4 regions of the Nocardioides sp. NPDC004968 genome follow, and region 1 is predicted to be linked to each of the others. Evidence: riboswitches for the same ligand, from Rfam matches in the RefSeq annotation. Region 1 holds a riboswitch; each other region holds the start of a gene.
The links. Region 1 has a riboswitch for cobalamin ahead of ABZU72_RS19660 (ABC transporter substrate-binding protein). Riboswitches for the same ligand answer to the same signal wherever they lie in the genome.
Positions count from the first base shown of each region.

Region 2: another riboswitch for cobalamin. It lies ahead of cobN (cobaltochelatase subunit CobN); the one in region 1 lies ahead of ABZU72_RS19660 (ABC transporter substrate-binding protein).
Region 3: another riboswitch for cobalamin. It lies ahead of ABZU72_RS27670 (nitrite reductase); the one in region 1 lies ahead of ABZU72_RS19660 (ABC transporter substrate-binding protein).
Region 4: another riboswitch for cobalamin. It lies ahead of ABZU72_RS28175 (ribonucleotide-diphosphate reductase subunit beta); the one in region 1 lies ahead of ABZU72_RS19660 (ABC transporter substrate-binding protein).

Region 1 covers NZ_JBEXJF010000023.1:57,324-61,953, forward strand. Annotated here, with positions in the region: gene ABZU72_RS19650 (ABC transporter ATP-binding protein) at 1-288, opposite strand, end outside; gene ABZU72_RS19655 (iron chelate uptake ABC transporter family permease subunit) at 285-1,298, opposite strand; gene ABZU72_RS19660 (ABC transporter substrate-binding protein) at 1,298-2,338, opposite strand; cobalamin riboswitch at 2,392-2,579, opposite strand; gene ABZU72_RS19665 (NAD(P)H-dependent oxidoreductase) at 2,608-3,306, opposite strand; gene ABZU72_RS19670 (sugar ABC transporter ATP-binding protein) at 3,485-4,630, shown strand, end outside.
Region 2 covers NZ_JBEXJF010000041.1:4,169-8,798, forward strand. Annotated here, with positions in the region: gene cobN (cobaltochelatase subunit CobN) at 1-1,831, opposite strand, end outside; cobalamin riboswitch at 1,865-2,010, opposite strand; gene ABZU72_RS24830 (GNAT family N-acetyltransferase) at 1,988-2,548, opposite strand; gene ABZU72_RS24835 (helix-turn-helix domain-containing protein) at 2,646-3,266, shown strand; gene ABZU72_RS24840 (hypothetical protein) at 3,259-3,984, shown strand; gene ABZU72_RS24845 (NAD(P)/FAD-dependent oxidoreductase) at 3,966-4,630, opposite strand, start outside.
Region 3 covers NZ_JBEXJF010000056.1:15,084-19,713, forward strand. Annotated here, with positions in the region: gene cobJ (precorrin-3B C(17)-methyltransferase) at 1-1,547, opposite strand, end outside; gene ABZU72_RS27665 (precorrin-8X methylmutase) at 1,544-2,197, opposite strand; partial or broken gene ABZU72_RS27670 (nitrite reductase) at 2,843-3,031, opposite strand; cobalamin riboswitch at 3,087-3,292, opposite strand; gene ABZU72_RS27675 (ABC transporter substrate-binding protein) at 3,396-4,562, shown strand; gene ABZU72_RS27680 (ion transporter) at 4,548-4,630, opposite strand, start outside.
Region 4 covers NZ_JBEXJF010000063.1:4,502-9,131, reverse strand. Annotated here, with positions in the region: gene ABZU72_RS28180 (ribonucleotide reductase N-terminal alpha domain-containing protein) at 48-1,745, opposite strand; gene ABZU72_RS28175 (ribonucleotide-diphosphate reductase subunit beta) at 1,745-2,743, opposite strand; cobalamin riboswitch at 2,894-3,111, opposite strand; cobalamin riboswitch at 3,201-3,386, shown strand; gene ABZU72_RS28170 (iron ABC transporter permease) at 3,500-4,510, shown strand; gene ABZU72_RS28165 (ABC transporter ATP-binding protein) at 4,507-4,630, shown strand, end outside.

The sequences.
Region 1 (4,630 bases):
GTCGCGTACGCGGAGGTCCTGGCTGGTCGCCGGCTCCTGCTCGACGACCGCGAGCCGGCGTGCCAGCCGACGCCGGGACATGCCGGCGAGCGGGCTGCCGTCGAGCAGGACGTCCCCGGAGTCCGGTGGCTTCAGCCCGGCCAGGATCCGGATCAGCGAGGACTTCCCGGAACCGTTGGGACCGAGCAGTCCGACGGTGGTGCCGTCCTCGACCTGCAGGGACACCTCGTCGACGACGAGCCGGCCACGGGGAGCCCATCGGACCCGGCCGGCCTCGAGCGCGGTCATCGTCGCGCCCTCAGCAGCACCAGCGCGAAGGCCGGCACCCCGACCAGCGCGGTCGCCACCCCGACCGGAAGCTCCTCGGGGTCGATCACCGTCCGGGCCGCGGTGTCGACCCAGATCAGGAAGATCGCGCCGAGCAGCGCGGTGGCCGGGAGCAGCAGCCGGTGCCCGGCGCCGACCAGCGCGCGGGCGAAGTGGGGCAGGACCAGACCGACGAAGCCGATCGCTCCGGACGTGGAGACGATGACGGCCGTCATCAGCGCCGTGAGCACGAGGAGCACGGCCCGGATGCGCGTGACGTCGACGCCGAGCGAAGCCGCCGCGTCGTTGCCGAACGCGAACGCGTCCAGCCACCCGGCGCCCGCGACGCAGCAGAGCAGCCCGCCGAGCACGATCACCCCGCAGACGAGTACGTCGGTCCAGCTCGCCGAGGAGAGCGACCCGAGCAGCCAGAAGAGCACTCCGCGCGTCTGCTCGGCGTCGGCCGCGGTGAACACGATGAACGAGGTGAGTGCCGAGAAGAGCTGGGTGGCGGCGATGCCGGCCAGCACGAGCCGGTCGGTGGTGCCGCCGGCGAGCGAGGCCAGCAGCAGCACGAGCGCGAACGAGACGAGCGCGCCCGCGAACGCCCCGGTGGAGAGACCGATCGCGCCCGAGCCGACGCCGAGCACGACGACCGCGACCGCCCCGGTGGAGGCTCCAGAGGAGATCCCGAGCACGAACGGGTCGGCGAGCGGGTTGCGCAGCAGCGACTGCAGGATCACTCCGCAGATCGCCAGTCCGGCTCCGCAGATCCCGGCCAGCAACGTACGCGGCAGCCGCAGGTCCCACACGATGCTCTGTTGGAGCAGAGTGAGGTCGGAGAGCCCGAGCCCGGCCCTGTCGGCGACGACGCCGTAGACGTCGGCGACGCTCAGGTCGGAGGGCCCAACGGTGATGGCGCCTGCGACCGAGGCCAGCACCACCAGCGGCGCCACCAGCAGGACGCCGGCGCGGGGGAGGCGTACGGGCATCAGCGGAGGTCGAGGTCGGCCAGCTGGTCCGCGACGTTCTCGACCGCGTAGACGGTGCGGATCGAGGGGTTGAGCTCGGCTCCGGAGAGCGTCACGAAGCGATCGTTCCGGACTGCGTCCATCCGGGCGGTGACCGGGTTGCTCTTCAGGTAGTCGATCTTGGCGCGTGCGGTCTCGGCGGTCTGGCTCTTGCGGGTCAGGTCGCCGAGGACGATGACATCGGGGTTGCGCTCGGCGACGGTCTCCCAGTTGATCTGCGGCCACTCGTCGGTGGTGTCGTCGAAGACGTTCTCGATGCCGAGGGTGCGGCCGATGATCCCCGGGCCGCCGCAGCAGCCGGCCAGATAGGGCGACTCGGAGTTGGCGAACCAGTACATCGCGCTCACCTCGCCCTTTGGCGCCTCGGTCCGGGCGGTCTCCAGCCGCTTCGACAGGTCGGCGACGAGCTCCTCGCCCCGCTCGGGGACGCCGAAGATCCGCGCCAGGTCGGTGATCTCCTGGAAGATCGTGTCGATCTCGAGGGCGTCGTGGCGGGTGCCGTCGTCATCGCCCTCGTTGTCCTTGAGACACTCGGCGGGGGAGAGGTAGGAGCCGACGCCGAGCTTCTCCAGGTCCTCGGGCGTGGTCACCCCGCCCTCGCCCAGCGTGCTGATGAATGAGGCCGTGACGAAGTCCGGCTCGGCCTCCAGGACGCGCTCGTAGGAGGGCGCGTTCTCGGCCATCCGGGGCACGTCCTTGTTGTCCGCGGCCAGCGAGTCGAGCACCGGGTCGGTCCAGGTCGCAGTTCCGGCCATCCGGTCGGCCAGTCCGAGCGAGAGCAGGATCTCCGTGGAGCCCTGGTTGAGCGAGACGACGCGCTCGGGCGGTGCCTCGAGGGTGATCTCGCGCCCGCAGTTGGTCAGGGTGAGCGGGAAGCCGGTGGTGTCGGCGGCCGCCTGCTGTGCGCCGGAGGGCTGGTCGGCGGCGCAGCCGGCCAGTGCGGAGCAGAGCACCAGGACGGTGCTCGCGGTGAACGTTCGGATGGTGCGGGAGAGGTGCACGTCGGTCCTCGAGCTGGTCGCGGGCTGGTGCGCGTCGCCCGTCCTGACCGGCAGCGGTCTGCTGCAGGGCCAGCAGGTCTTCGGACTCGGGATCGACCGGCGCGAGACGCCTTCCCAGGCCCGAGGGCCCAGTGGCACAGTGTCCCGTCCGTCACCCACACCGCTGCGCGTCAGTCCCGGACTCTCACCGGGTTCCCGTGCCGGGACTACGTCCCAAGCGGCTGGCTCCAAGACCGTAGCAGGGGGCCCCGCCCCCGTGGGGGACGACCTCAGCCCTCGCGATGGGCGCTCAGCCCGTCCTCCCCGGGCGCGACCGAGTCGTGGAGTCTGATCGTGTGGTCGTAGTGCTCCTCGGCCATCGGCCGGTAGTCGATCCGCGGCTCCGTCATCACGCCCTCGAGACGTACGCTCAGGTCGGCCTCGATCCGCGCCATGACCTGGGCGTCGATGGTGTCGGTGTCGGTGATCAGGTGCGGGCGCAGCGGGTCCATCCCGGTGTACCAGAACGTGCCGTGCAGAAGGGGCCACAGGACGTCCTCGATGTCGCCGCTGATCCCGCGCGGGCCCAGCGTCGCGGCCCGGTCACCGGCGGTGACGATCGTCAGCGCGCGCTTGCCGACCAGACCACCCTTGCCGTACTTGAGCGGCTTGCCGGTCTCCGGATCCGGTACGTCGAAGGCGAACCCCGACTCGAAGACCCGGTCGATCCAGCCCTTGAGGATGGCCGGCACCGAATACCACCACAGCGGGAACTGCACGACCAGCAGATCGGCCTCCCGCAGCCGGTCCTGGTGGCGGCGTACGTCGGCCTCGCCCCGCTCCACCAGAAGTGGATTGAAACCTTCTCGATAGAGGTCGATCTCGTCGACGCTCCAGCCGGCGGCGCCGAGCGTGTTCGCGCCGACCTCGCGCAACCGTCCGTTGAGTGATGACGCGTGCGGATGTGCCCATACCCAGAGTGCGTGCATGGGTCTCTGAACGCCGTCTGACGCGGCGGGATTCCCGCCCGGATGCGGGCGGGCGCCGACGCGGTCTGATGACAAAGTCCGGATCTCGCTCAAATTAGCGGCCTCAGAGTGTTGACGTATGTGATTGCCATCACTAGCGTAAACCAGGCTTGAAACCTTTCAATTCGAGGAGCTGCCCATGCCGGACACACCCGCCGCACTGGAGCTGCGGGACGTGGCCAAGTCGTTCGGCCCCGTACGCGCCCTCCGGTCCGGAAGCCTCCGGGTCGAGGCCGGATCCATCCACGCGCTCGTGGGGGAGAACGGTGCCGGGAAGTCGACCCTGGTCAAGATCGTCGCCGGGCTCTATCGCCGCGACGCCGGCGACTACCTGCTCTCCGGGGAACAGGTCGACTTCCGCAACACCGCCGACGCCAAGCAGGCCGGGGTCGCGGTCATCTACCAGGAGCCGACCCTCTTCCCCGACCTCTCGGTCACCGAGAACATCTTCATGGGACGCCAGCCGACCAACCGCTGGGGCAAGATCGACCGCGCCGCGATGCGCACCGAGGTCGTCGAGCTCTTCGCCCGGCTGGGTGTCCCGATCGAGCCCGACCGTCCGACCGAGGGTCTTTCGATCGCCGACCAGCAGCTGATCGAGATCGCCAAGGCGCTCTCGCTCGACGCCAAGGTCCTGATCATGGACGAGCCGACCGCCGCCCTGTCGGGCAACGAGGTCGAGCGGCTGATGAGCGTGGCGCGCACGCTACGCGACCAGGGCTGCGCCGTCGTCTTCATCTCGCACCGCTTCGATGAGGTGTTCGCCCTCTGCGACACGATCACGGTGATGCGCGACGGCGCCTACATCTCCACCGACCCCATCTCGGCGGTCACCGAGGACGAGATCGTCCAGCGGCTCGTCGGGCGGGAGGTCTCCGACCTCTACCCGAAGCTCGAGGCCACCGTCGGCAAGCCCCTGCTCGAGGTCAAGGGCCTCACCCGCACCGGCCTGTTCCAGGACATCAGCCTCACCGTCCGCGAGGGCGAGATCGTCGGCCTGGCCGGCCTCGTCGGAGCCGGGCGCAGCGAGGTCGCGCAGGCGATCTTCGGCGTCGACCCCTACGAGAGCGGCGAGGTCACCCTCGAGGGCCGGCCGGTCCCGCCGGGTGACCCGAGACGAGCGATCGAGATGGGGCTGGCGTTCGTCCCCGAGGACCGCCGCCAGCACGGTCTCGTCCTGGACGCACCGATCTCACGCAACATCACCCTGCCCACGAGCGGCCGGCTCGCCCGCACCGGGCTGATCAGCACCGGCATCGAGAACCGCTCGGCCGCCGACTGGGCC
Region 2 (4,630 bases), on a different contig from region 1:
ACGACTCCAGCCGCGCGATGTCGCCGTAGGACTCCGCGCGTGCCATCGGCGGCACCAGGTGATCGATGATCGTGGCGTGCGCGCGGCGCTTCGCCTGGGCGCCCTCGCCGGGGTCGTTGACCAGGAACGGGTAGATCAGCGGCATGTTGCCGATGGCCGCATCCGGGCCGCAGGACGCCGAGAGCGCGGCGTTCTTGCCGGGCAGCCACTCCATCGAGCCGTGCTTGCCGAGGTGGACCACGGCGTCGGCGCGGAAGCCGTGCTCGAGCCAGCGGTAGGCACCGAGGTAGTGGTGCGACGGCGGCAGGTCCGGGTCGTGGTAGATCGCGACCGGGTTCTCGCCGAACCCGCGCGGCGGCTGGATCAGGATGACGATGTTGCCGGCCTGGAGCGTGGCCAGCACGAGCTCACCCGAGTCGTTGACGAACAGGCTCCCCGGCGTCGGCCCCCAGGTCTCGACCATCTGTTCGCGCAGGTCAGCCGGGAGATCCGCAGTCCACTTGTCGTAGTCGGCCTTCGAGATGCGGACGTGGGCGTCGGTGAGCTGGGCGTTGGTCAGCCACTCCTCGTCCTGGCCACCGGCCGCGATCAGCGCGTGGATCAGCGCGTCGCCGGCGGCGGTGTCGCCCTCCTCGGCGGCGACGGAGTCGAGGATGCGTACGACCTCGTTGTCCTGTCCCAGGTCATAGCCCTCCTCGCGGAGCCGGCGCAGCATCCGGATCGCGGAGACCGGGGTGTCCAGGCCGACCGCGTTGCCGATCCGGGAGTGCTTGGTGGGGTAGGCGGAGAGCACCAGCGCGAGGCGCTTGTCGGGGTTGGCCGTGTGCCGCAGGCGGGCGTGGTTGACCGCGATCCGGGCGACCCGCGCGGTGCGCTCGGGGTCGGCGACGTAGTGGGGGAGACCCTGCTCGTCGAGCTCCTTGAAGGAGAACGGGGCGGTGATGATCCGCCCGTCGAACTCGGGGATCGCGATCTGGTTGGCTGAGTCGAGCGGCGTGACGCCGTCGTCGGAGACCTCCCACTCCGCGCGCGAGCTGGTCAGGCACAGGCCCTGCAGCACCGGGATGTCGAGCGCCGCCATCCGCTCCACGTCCCAGGCCTCGTCCTCGCCACCGGCGCTCGCCGAGGCAGGCACGGAGCCACCGGCCGCGAGCACGGTCACGATCAGCGCGTCGAGGGTGCCGAGCGCCTCGTAGAGGTCATCGGGGGCCGAGCGGAGGGAACCCGCGAAGACGGGTACGCCGGTGGCCGCGCCAGTCGCGTCGATGGCGTCGGCCAGCGCGTGGGCGAACGCGGTGTTCCCGCTGGTCTCGTGGGCGCGGTAGTAGAGCACCCCGATCCTGGGGAGTTGTGAAGCTGAGGGTGACCCATGGGCCACGCTGGGGTTCACAACCCGCTCCGGGACGCCCCAGGCCGGGACGGAGGCCGGCGGCTCGAACCCGAAGCCGGTCAGCAGGACCGTGTCGGAGAGGAACGCGTGCAGCTGGGCGAGGTTCGTCGGCCCGCCCTCGGCGAGATAGCGGTGAGCCTCGGCGGCGACACCCATCGGAACGGTGGAGTGCTCCATCAGCTCGGCGCTCGGCTGCTGCTCGCCGCCGAGGACCACGACCGGCGTGCCGCGCTCCTTGACGGCGCTCAGGCCGTCCCACAGGTCGGTGGGCGAGCCGAGGAGCCGGAAGACGACCAGGTCGGCGTCGGCCACGACCTGCTCCAGATCGGTCGCTCGCGACGGGTTCGCCCAGGCGTACTCGGCGCCGCTGGCACGGGCCGAGAGCAGGTCGGTGTCCGAGGTGGACAGAAGGGCGATGCGTACGCGTGCAGAGTCGGCCATGCCGAGTTCCTCCTAGGGGTTCTCGCCCCGTCGATCGGTCGGATTGCCCGTGGCCAGTGTCTGGCTGTGTCCGTGCCCAGAAGCTGTACGGACGTCACAGTGGCGGAACCGCCCCGGACTCTCACCGGGTTCCTGCGCCACGAGCGTGCTCGCAGCCTACCCCGCGTGGCGCGCGAGCCAGGTCTCGCGGGTGACCTCGTACTCGACCTCGCCGTCGGCGTGCCCGGCGAGCGGTTCGTCGAAGGTCTCGTGGAAGGCGCGTACGAAGCTCATCCCGACAGCGACCATGGTCGCGCGGGACGCCTCGTTGACCGCCATCGTCTGCGCGATCACCCGATCGATCCCGAGGTCCTCGAACCCGTGGCGGAGCAGCTCGAGCGAGCCTTCCTTCGCATAGCCCTTGCGCCACTGGCGTTGCGGGAGCCGGTAGCCCAGCTCGGCGGCATCGGTGCGCGGCGGGTTGTCGGGCGGCTCGAACATGTAGAGCCCGACGGCCTCACCGGCCGCGTACCCGATCCACTTGCCCAGCGCCTCCGTCTCCTTCGCCACCCGGATCCACTTGTGCATCCGCTCCTCGGTCTCCTCCGGCCTGAGCGCGCGGGTGAACAGATGGCGGAGCACCACGGGGTCCGAGTTGAGCTCGACGAGGAACGGCAGATGCTCCTCGGAAAGCGGGACCAGGTCGAGGCGCTCGGTGCGCAGACGGGCTTGCGGCATGGGCCAGACGTTAGCCAGGACGTACGTCGGTGGCACCTGGTTTCTGGGGCGATCACCTCAATTGACAAATCTGTTTGTCAATTGCATCCTGGATCTTGTGAGCAACGGCATCATCTATGTCGACGAGCCGGACCGGGTGGCCGCGGCGCTGTCGCCTATTCGTCGGCAGCTGCTCGGTCACCTGCAGGAGCCCACGTCGGCCACCCAGCTCGCTGCCGTGCTCGAGCTGCCTCGCCAGCGGGTGAACTACCATCTGCGGGCGCTCGAGTCGGCCGGGTTGGTGGAGCTGGTCGAGGAGCGGAAGCGCCGCGGATTCGTCGAGCGGATCGTGCGTGCGAAGCCGGGTGCGATCGTGGTCGACCCATCGGTGATGGGCCGCGGATCCGAGTCTGCTGAGAGCGCCGGGCGGATCATGGACCAGTTCGCCGCCGACCACCTGGTCGGGGTCGCGGCAGCCACCGTGCGGGATGTAGCCCGTATGCAGGTCAAGGCAGACGAGCAGGGCAAGCGCCTGCTCACGTTCACGATCGAGGCCGCCGTGCGCTTCGCTGACGCCGCCGACGTGCACAGATTCACCGAGGAGCTGACCGAAGCGCTGCGGCGTACGGCCGAAAGCTTCGACAGCCCGACCGGTCGTCAGTACCGCGTGGTCATCGGCGGGCATCCCGCCCCGGCCGCGGTGGCCGAACCGTCCGAACAGGAGCAGAGTGATGAATGACATTCAGCGCGGCGAGACGCCGCGGATCGAGGTCACCGCGTCGGCCTCGGCCGATGCCGCGTGGCAGGCGCTGCGGGATCCGGCCGCCATCCGACAGTGGCACGGCTGGGACACCGATGAGGCCGAGGCCGAGATCGACTCGATCTACTTCACCGACGTCGTCGAGGAGGCCGACCGGCGCACACTGGTCGTCAACGGCGGCGACAAATTCGAGATCCAGCCGGACGGCGACGGTGTCCGAATCACGCTGACTCGTGCGCCGTTGTCCGGCAACCCGGACTGGGACTCGTACTACGACGATGTCACCGAGGGATGGACGTCGTTCATGCATCAGCTTCGGTTCGCGCTCGAGCGCCGGCCCGGCATGACGCGCCGCACGCTGTTCTTCGCCGATCGCGGCACCTACTCGGGCACCGTCATCGAGCGGCTCGGCCTCGACGCTGTCGCCGACCAGCCCCGGGGCAGCCGCTACACAACGACGATCGCCGGCGAGGACGTGACTGGCGAGGTCTGGTTCCGCTCGGCGCACCAGCTGGGCGTGACGGTCGACGCATGGGGCGAGGGCCTGCTGGTGATCGCCGGCACCGCGCCGTCGGACGCCGACCCGGCCGGCACGTCGATGGCCATCCTCAGCACGTACGGCCTCGACGGCACCGACTTCGGGCAGCTCGACACGAGGTGGGCCGGCTGGTGGGCCGATCACCGGGCGGGGGAGTGATCCCCATCCAGGTGGCGTAGAGCGCGGTGGGCGGCGTGGTAGCCGCACATGCCGTGGACGCCGGCGCCGGGCGGGGTGGCGGCGGAGCAGAGGAACATCCCGGGGATGCCGGTGTCGTAGCCGGCGAGGGTGGGCCGGACGATGAGCTGGCGAAGGGTGTTGGCGCCGGTTGAGATGTCACCCCCGACGTAGTTGAGGTTGTACGCCGCGTAGTCGGCCGGTGTGGTGACGTGCGTCGCCACGATCTGATCGCGGAAGCCGGGGGCGAAGCGCTCGATCTGGGCCAGCACCGCGTCGGTGGCGTCGCCCTCGTAGCCGTGCGGGACCTGCGCGTAGGCCCAGACCGGGTTGAGGTCTCCCGCCGAACGGGACGGGTCCGCGACGTACTGCTGACCGAGCAGCACGAACGGACGCTCCGGCATCCTGCCCGCCGCGATCTCCCGCTCGCTGGTCGCCACCTCGGCGATCGTCCCGCCGAGATGGACGGTGCCGGCGCGGCCGACCTCCGGGTCACGCCACGGGATCGGCCCGCGGACCGCGAGGTCGAGCTTGTACGCCGCGGGGCCGTGCTGCCACCTCCGCATCGCCCGGCGCTGCCGCTCGGGGAGGGCGGAACCGGCGATGTCGGCGAAGCCGCCTGGACTGG
Region 3 (4,630 bases), on a different contig from region 1:
CGGACATACCTCGGCGTCCAGACCTGCCCCGTCCCAGTGACCCGGGTCGAGCTAGCCCCCACGATGACCAGGCACTTCATGTCGATCGAGGCCGGATCGAGGTCACCGAGGGTGGTCACGGTCAGCGACTCCTCCGCGCGCCCGACGTCGCGGCCGACGACCACGACGGTGTCGGGCTTGCGGTGCTCCAGGAGAACGTCGCGGGCGGTGCCGATCTGCTCGGTGCGCGAGCGCGAGGCCGGGTTGTAGATGGCCAGCACGAGGTCGGCGGCCGCGACCGCGCGCAGCCGGTCCTCGACGACGGACCACGGCTTGAGCCGGTCGGAGAGGGACATCACCGCGAAGTCGGCCCCGACCGGGGCGCCCGCCCGCGCGGCGACCGCCTGGACGGCGCTGACCCCGGGCAGCACCCGGACGCGTACGCCGGCATAGGCTGGATCCTCGGCAGCCTCGAACACGGCGGACGCCATCCCGAAGACACCGGCGTCACCGCCGGAGACGACGGCGACCCGCTCCCCCGCGAGCGCCAGGTCCAGGGCGTGCCGGGCCCGGTCGACCTCGACGGTGTTGCCCGACGCGTGCCGCCGCAGCCCTTCGCGTTGCGGCACCCGGTTGACGTAGGGCGCATAGCCGACGACGTGGCCCACCTCGGCCAGCGCCGAGCTGACCTCCGGCGTCAGCCACCCATCCGGCCCGGGCCCGAGCCCGACGACCAGGACTTCCCCGCTGGTCGAGCCCGTCGAGACGCCCCCGCGCGTCACCTCGACAGGCTCGACCGCGGGGAGCTCTTGCCGCATCCGTGCCGCGGCAGGTGCAGGAGCCGTGTCTCCAGGCACCACAATGAGGGAGAAGTACGGCACGGAGGACGGGTCCACGTCGGCCACCGGCAGCCAGCGCTCCTCGGGCTGCGAGGCACGCTCGACGTACCAGGCACCCTCGAGTCGCCCGGCGGCCGCGAGCGCGGAACGGACCGCGGGGAAGGTCCGGCCGAGCTTCATGATGATCGCGGCCTCGGTGTCGGCCAGGCGACGGGCGAGCTCGGGCTCGGGCAGGGTGCCGGGCAGGACGGTGAGGACGTCGGTCTGGCGCACCAGCGGGGTGGAGACCGCGGCGGTGGCGGCCGCGAAGGCGGGGACGCCCGGCACGACGGAGGTCTCGTAGACCTCCTTGAACCGGTCGTGGAGATACATCGAGGAGCCGTAGAAGAGCGGGTCGCCCTCGGCGAGCAGGACCACGTCGCGGCCGGCGTCGAGGTGAGCGGAGAGCCGGACCGCGCAGGACTCGTAGAACTCGGCCATCGCCCCGACATAGCCGCCCGGGTGCGAGGTGGTGCCGGTGGTGACCGGGTAGCGCAGCTCCTCCTCGATCGCCTCCGCAGGGATCAGCGAGGACGCGATCCGGCGAGCGTGCGACTGCTTGCGCACCCCGGCGTGGTAGGCGATCACCGGGGCCGCGCCGATCAGCCGGGCGGCCTTGAGGGTGATCAGCTCGGGATCGCCGGGACCGATGCCGACAACGGTGAACCGCCCGCGTACATCCGTGCTCATTCCTGCTCCTGGGCGAGTGCGTTGAGGGCGGAGGAGGTCATCGCGGAGCCGCCGCGGCGGCCCCGGACGGTGACGAAGGGGATGTCGATCCCGTGCTCGTCGGCGAAGGCGGCCAGCGCCTCCTTGGACTCGGCCGCGCCGATGAAGCCGACCGGGCAGCCGACGATCGCCGCCGGCCGCGGACCGCCGTCGAGGATCATCTCGAGCAGGTGGAAGAGGGCCGTCGGGGCGTTGCCGATGGCGACCACCGCACCCTCGAGGTAGGGCTCCCACAGCGACAGCGCGGCGGCGGTACGGGTCGTCGCCCACTCCCGGGCGAGCGCCGGGACCCGGTCGTCGCCGAGCATGCAGAGCACCTCGTTGTCGCGCGGGAGCCGGCTGCGGGTGACCCCGGTGGCGACCATCGTCGCGTCGCACAGGATCGGCGCCCCGGCCTCCAGCGCGCCCCTAGCGGCCTTCACCAGATCGGGGTGGATGACCAGGTCGGAGGCGAGGTCGACCTGCCCGCTGCCGTGAATCATCCGCACCGCGAGCCGCTCGGCGTCGGCGGGCACGGCGGAGAGGTCGGCCTCGCGCCGGATGGTCGCGAAGGAGTCGACGTAGATCGCCGGCCCCTGGTCGATGTAGTCGTAGCGCCGAGGAGGGCGCACCTGCGGCGAAGGCACGAGTACGCCGCGCCACGGCGTCACCACCACCGCCGGCGCCCGCTCCGCAAGAGCCGAGACCGCGGCCCGGTCCAGGGCTCCGTCCGGGGCGGCGACGTGCTCGCCACCGGGCACCTGCCCGAAGCCGAGCTCCTCGGCCTCGGCCGGGACCCGATCGTCGGCCGCGACCGGCTCGACCATCGGTGCGTCCAGCTCGGCGACGTGCCAGGGCGCGGACGGCCCCTCGCCGCGTACGTCCAAGAAGCGCGAGGCGAGCGCGACCAGCCGGGACGCGGCCTCGGTGAGCGGTACGACGGGCCCCCACGAGTCACCGACCCGGAGCTGACCCTCGACGGCGGAGAGCGCCACCAGCCCGAGGTCGCACTCCCGCGAGACCAGGTCGCCGCGACCGTCGTCGAGCACGAAGAGGAACCGCCCCGGCAGCGCGGCCAGCCGCGGCGAGGCGCACAGCAGCCGGTCCAGCGACGCCGCGACGCCGCGCAGGTCGGCGCGGCCCCCGGCGAGCCCGGTCTGCGGAGAGACCATCACGTTGCGTACGAGCTCGTGGGTCTGCGCCGGAACCAGACCGGTCGCCTTCAGCGCGGTGAGCACCTCGCCGGGCAGCCCGCCGTCGAGACTCGGCAGGCCGCGCACCTGCAGGTTGGCGCGACCGGTGAGATAGATCCGCCCGTCGCCGTAGGTCTCCGCCACGGAGATCAGCGAGAGCAGCGCGGCGGACGAGACGGACCCGCCGATCAGGCGCAGCCGCACCAGCAGGCCGTCCTCGGCCGCCCATGGACGACCGACTCCGGGGCACCGGTCGGTTCGGACTCGCGCCATCAGGACACCTGCTCTGCGTCATGTGCCCTTGCGCGGGGCACGTGGTGACCTGGCGGCGGGCGCCGCCAGAGCCAGCAGGTCTTCGGACTCGGAATCGATCGGAACGGAGCGCCTTCCCGGAGCCAGGCTCCAGTGGCTGCCCTCCCCGGAAGGAGGGCGTGCCCCGCCCGTCATCCTCACCGCTGCGCGTCAGTCCCGGACTTTCACCGGGTTCCCTGACCCCATCAGGCATGGAGTACGACTGGCAGGGCGAGACTACCGACTTGCGGACACGGCGCCGAATTGCTCACCGCCCGGCCGCGGTCTGTGCCAGTGTTCGGCTACTCGAAATCTCCCGAGGCCACCCCCACAGATGGAGTCTCCCGTGACAGGCTCGGCTCGCCGGCAACGCTTCGTTCTCGCGCCCATCCCGGCGCTCGCGCTCGGTTTGACAGCCTGCGCCACGACCTCGGAGGCGAAGGTCTCGATCGGTCTGGTGGTGCCGACCTCCGGCGTCCACAAGTCGATCGGCACCGACATGTCACGAGGCTTCGACCTCTACCTCGACCAGCACGGCGGGAAGCTCGGCGGCCGGCTGATCGACGTCGTCGACGCCGACGAGGGCGACCGGGCCGAGACCGGCGTCGCCGCGGTGACCAGGCTGATCCAGGACGACGAGGTCCAGGCGGTCGTCGGGTTGGTGAGCTCGGAGACGGCGCTCGCGGCCAAGGACGTCGCGAACAACAGCGAGACGCCGCTGATCGTGACCGGCGCCGGCGCCGACCAGCTCACCGACGGCTCCGACTACCTGTGGCGTACGTCCTCCACCAACTCTGACATCGGCGGCGCCCTCGGGAAGGCGGTCGCCCAGGAGACCGACCGAGGCACGGCGTACGTCATCGGCTCCGACGACGCGGCCGGTCACGAGTTCTCCGACAGCTTCATGATCGCCCTGGAGGCGGCTGGCAGCAGCGTGGCGGGTCAGAGCTACACCCCGGCCGGCGTGACCGAGGAGTGGTCGGGCCTCTTCGACAAGGCGAAGGACTCGGGCGCGGACGCGATCTTCGCCGCCTATGCCGGCAAGGAGGCGGAGGCGTTCGTGAGGCAGTACCGCGAGTCCGGGCTGGCCAAGAGCACCAGACTCTACGGCCCGGGCTTCCTCACCGAGGGCGACGTGCTGTCCGCGCTGGGCAGCACCGCGTCCGGCGTACGCACCGCGCTGCACTACAGCGATGCGATGGACTCGCTGATGAACGACGCCTTCGTGAAGGACTACCGCAAGGCGTACGACGCCACCCCGACGGTCTACTCGGTGCAGGCCTACGACGCCGCGGCCGCGCTCGACAAGGCGCTCGACCTCTCCGACGACGTCAACCGCAACGAGATCGCCGACTCCCTCGGCTCGGTCGGCACCATCGTCAGCCCCCGCGGGAACTGGACCTTCGACCCGAACCACAACCCCGACCAGCCCTACTTCCTGCGGGTGGTCAAGGGCACCGCCGACGGCCCCCGCAACGTGGTCCTGCAGGAGATCACCTCAGCGGGCAGCTGAGTCCAGATCTGAGTCCGACCGCAGCTCCGCCCGGGTCGCGGCCAACTCCTCGCGTACGGCGGTGAGGT
Region 4 (4,630 bases), on a different contig from region 1:
TCGGGGTCTCGTTCATGGTCATGCCTCTCGGTCGAAGGTCGAAGTGGTCAGTTGGTGCGGGTCTGCTTGCTGGCCTGGATGCCGGCCCGCGAGCGCAGGTAGTACAGGCTCTTGATGTTCGGGTCGAGCAGGGCCAGCTTGTGGATCTTGCTGATGTACTGCGGGGTCGCGTCGGCCTGGAAGAACAGGTTGAGCGACTGGGCCTGGTCGATGTAGACCTGCCGGTCCGAGGCGCGGGCGAGCAGGATCTCCTGGTCGATCTCGTAGCCCGTCTTGAAGACGTCCTTCTCGTGCTCGTCGAGCCAGTCGACGTGCTGGACCGAACCGCCGTGGTCGACGATGTCGTCGATGTGCGCCTGGTCGTAGACCCCGCGCTCCTCCATCACCTCGACGAGGTTCTGGTTGGCCCGCGGCATCTCGCCGGCCGAGGTGGTCTGGTTCCAGACGTTGGCGACGTACGGCTCGATGCCCTGGCTGGTGCCGCCGACGATCACCGCGGTGCTCATCGTCGGCGCGATCGCCATCAGGTGGGAGTTGCGTCGCCCGACGCACCACTCCGGGATGCCCGCGACCGAGCCCATCCACCGCGACGCTGCGTCGGCGTGCGACGAGATCCGCTCGAAGATGTCCTTGTTGAGCGCCGCAGCCTTGTCCGACTCGAACGGCACCCGCTGCTTCTGCAGGTAGTCGTGGTAGCCCATCACGCCCAGCCCGAGGCTGCGGGCCTTCTCGGTGTAGCGCACCGCCCGCTCCAGGCCGCGGATGGTGCGGGCCTTGCGCAGGAACGCCTCGGCGACCGCGTCGAGGAAGACGGTTGCGACGTACGCCGTGTCCTGGTCCTTCCACTCGTCGTAGGTCGAGAGGTTCAGCGAGGAGAGGACGCAGGTATAGGAGTGGTCCTCGTCGGAGAAGAGTGTGATCTCCGAGCACAGGTTGGAGGCCTTGTTGGCCAGCCCGTTGGCCTTGTAGGACTCGGTCTGGGCGGCGTTGACGGTGTCGACCTTCCAGATGTAGCCCTTGCCCAGCACCACCCGGATCTTCAGCACCCGCTGGTAGCGCTCCAGAGCATCGCGATCCCCGGCGAGCATCCGGTCGATGAACGCCTGGCTGAAGATCCAGCCGATGTTCTTGTTGGCGGGCTCGCGGAAGATCAGGTCGGCGAGCTCGAAGAAGTCCGGGTGGTCCACCGGCAGGTAGCCCGCCCAGGAGCCGCGGCGGGTGGCGCCCTGGCTGATCTGGTTGGTCATCTCGACGAAGTTGCAGAAGACCGGGACCACGCCGTTGGCCTTGCCGTTGTCGCTGAACTTCGCGCCGCGGGGCCGGACATCACCGAGGTACGCCGAGGTCCCGAACCCGTTCTGGGAGAGGATCGCCGCCTCCTTGAGGGTCTCGTAGAAGCCCCACACCGAGTCCTCGACGTACGAGCCCTCGCACGAGACGGGCAGACCCCGGTCGGTGCCGAGGTTGGACAGCACCGGCGTCGACGGCGAGAGCCAGCCGTTCCAGATCGCCTCGAAGAACCGCTCCGTCCAGGAGACGCCGTCCTCGCGGGGGTACATCTCGTCGGCGAGGTCGCCGGCGGTGCTGGCGATGGTCTCGTAGCGCTCCCGGACGCTCTGGTCGGCGACGGTGTACTTGGCCTTGAACATGGCGTAGCCCGCCGTGGTCATGAAGGCGGGCACGACGCCCTCGGCCTGCAGGGACTTGCGCTCGGCCGAGAGCGCCTCCCAGTTGTTGTTGCTCATTAGAAGCTGAACTCCGTCTCGCCGATGTTGCGGTTGTATTCGTTGCCGGTGACCTGGAAGAAGTCGTGGAACTGGGTGCCGTTGATGCCGCTGTAGAACCATTCGGCGATCGGGTTGGCCTCGACGTTGAACAGCGGCTCCATCCGCATGTTCTCCAGGGTCATGTCGATGCGGGACCTCACGAAGGTCTCCAGGTCGGCCTGGTCGATGCCGGCGATCGGCCCGTCGTCGAAGAGCATCTCGACGATCCGGGCCTCGTGGGCGTAGAGGTGCTCGGCGACGCCACGGACCCTCGCGAAGAGGTCGTCGCGCTCGGCCTCGAACTTGTCGGCAGGGACGGTGGCGGCGTACTCGTCGAGGGTGGTGTTGAACAGCCAGGCGCCGCCGGTGGCGTGCAGGTTCTCGTCGCGGGCGGAGAAGTTGATGCCGCTGATCACGTTCTGCAGCAGGTTCTTCCCGCCGGACTGGAAGTGCTTGAGGAAGGCGAAGTTGGAGTAGAGGACGCAGTTCTCCATCAGCGTGAAGACGCTCAGCGCGTAGAGCAGGTCCTCGTCGGCGATCGCGTCCCACACGAACTGGATCCGCTCGGCCAGCACCGGGTCGTTCTTGTAGGAGTCGTAGAACTCCTCGGTGTCGATCATCAGGACCTTGTTGAGCTTCGCGTAGAACGGCGCGTGCATGTTCAGCTCGGCGAACGAGAAGGCGTTGGACATCATCTGGACCTCCGGACGCGGGAACGCGTGGAAGATCCGGTCGCCCCACACCTCGCCGCCGAGGATCAGCTCGTAGATGGTGAACAGCTTCAGCGTGGTCTTGACCGCGGCCTGCTCGGCGTCGGTCATGTTGACCAGGAAGTCCTGCTTGTCGTTCTCGACCGGGATCTCCTCGGCGGTCCAGAAGATGCTCCGCTGCTTCTTCGCCAGGTCCTCGGCCATCGGATAGTCGAAGACGTACGCCGACTTCTCGGTGCGGATCGGTAGACCCTCGGTGTCGATCAAGCCCCATGCCCCTTGCTCACGCGGGCCCCCGGCCCGCTGGATGTCTCGTGCATCCGTGCCGGGGCAGGGAGGACGGCGGCAGCGCGCCGGGCGGACCCGGTCACGTGGTGCTCGCTCGATCCCCTGACCTTCCCTCGAGGTCGCGGACCCCACCATGAGGTGGGCACTGGCAGGTCTTCGGACTCGTGGGCGTCATCGTGCTCGGTCCTAGTGGCCGTCGCTTCCCAGGAGCCGGCTTGCTCCCAGTGCTTCGTGACGGCGGTCGTTCCCACTCACCGCTGCGGGGCAGTCCCGGACTCACACCGGGTTCCCTCTTGCCTCTCCCGCCCCGTCGCCGAGGTGGGAGAACCAGCTGCGAGGACCACTATATGCGGGAATTACACCAATGCAACTTCCTAGATCTTGTGTTCTGCCGTGTCGTCGGAAACTTCCCCGACACCGTCTCCGCAGCCCGTGCTAGCCTCTGCGCCGAGTCGAACGCATCCTGATGGATGCCAGGGAACTCCGGTGTGAATCCGGGACTGGCGCGCAGCGGTGAGGGCGACGGCGACGACCAGGAAGCCACTGGGGACCGAGTCCCTGGGAAGGCGGCGTCGCCGGGTGAACCCGAGTCCGAAAACCTGTCGGCTCAGATATACGTCACGGCCCTCGCGACCAGGGTCCAGAGGACCTGAGAGGCCGACCGCCGTGGAAACGCTGTCCCGCGAGACCCTGAGCCCGCGCCGTGCTCGTGAGGGGAGACGACGAGTCCCGTTCGTGCCGCTGGTGGCCGGGCTGCTGCTCGCCTCGGCGCTCAGCGCCGTCGCGTCCCTGGCCTTCGGGTCCGAGCGGATACCGATCGGTGAGGTCGTCGCGACCGTCGGCGACCGGCTCCAGGGCGACGCCACGGGGAAGTGGGACGTGATCGTGTGGGAGCTGCGCGTCCCCAGGGCGCTGATGGCGCTCGCCGTGGGCGCCGGCCTCGCCGTCGCCGGCGCCGGCATGCAGACCCTGGTCCGTAACCCGCTCGCCGACCCGTTCCTGCTCGGGATCAGCTCGGGCGCCTCGGTGGGAGCGACGGCGGCGATCACCACCGGGGCGCTGGGCGGCCTCGGCATCTATGCGGTCTCCGGCGGCGCGCTGCTCGGGGCGGTCGGCTCGGCCATGCTGGTGTGGCTGGTGGCCACCGCACAGGGCGGGTTGACCCCGATCAGGCTGGTGCTCTCGGGTGTCGTGCTCTCCTCGGGGCTCTCCGCGATCGCCTCGTTCCTGGTCTTCATGAGCGATGATCCGCGCGCGGCCGACTCGGTGATGTTCTGGATGCTCGGCAGCGTCGGTGGCGCCAGCTGGGAGAAGCTGTGGCTGCCCGCGGTCCTCAGTCTCGTCCTGGGGCTCGGAATGCTGGCGCTCCACCGTTGGCTGGACGCCCTGGCCGCCGGCCCCGAGACCGCTGCCGCGCTCGGCGTGAACGTCGCGGCGCTGCGTACGACTCTGTTCGTCGCGCTGGCCGTGCTGGTCGGGGTCCTGGTCGCGGTCAGCGGTGGGATCGGGTTCGTGGGGCTGATCGTGCCGCACGCGGCCCGGCTGCTCGTGGGCGCCCAGCACCGGGTGGTGCTCCCGGTCGCGGCCCTGGGAGGCGGGCTGTTCCTGCTGTGGGTCGACGTGCTCGCCCGGGTGGTGGCCCGCCCCCAGGAGATCCCGCTGGGGGTGGTCACCGGCGTCGTCGGCGCGCCGCTCTTCCTGCTGCTGCTGGGCCGTGGCCGGTATCGCTTCGGCGGTAACGCGTGAGCGGCCGGCCCGCGCTGCGGCTGCGCGGGGTCGCGGCCCGGCTGGGCGAGCGCGAGGTGCTTCGCGATGTCGATCTGGACGTGCCGGTGGGCACCCGCCTCGGGATCGTGGGGGTGAACG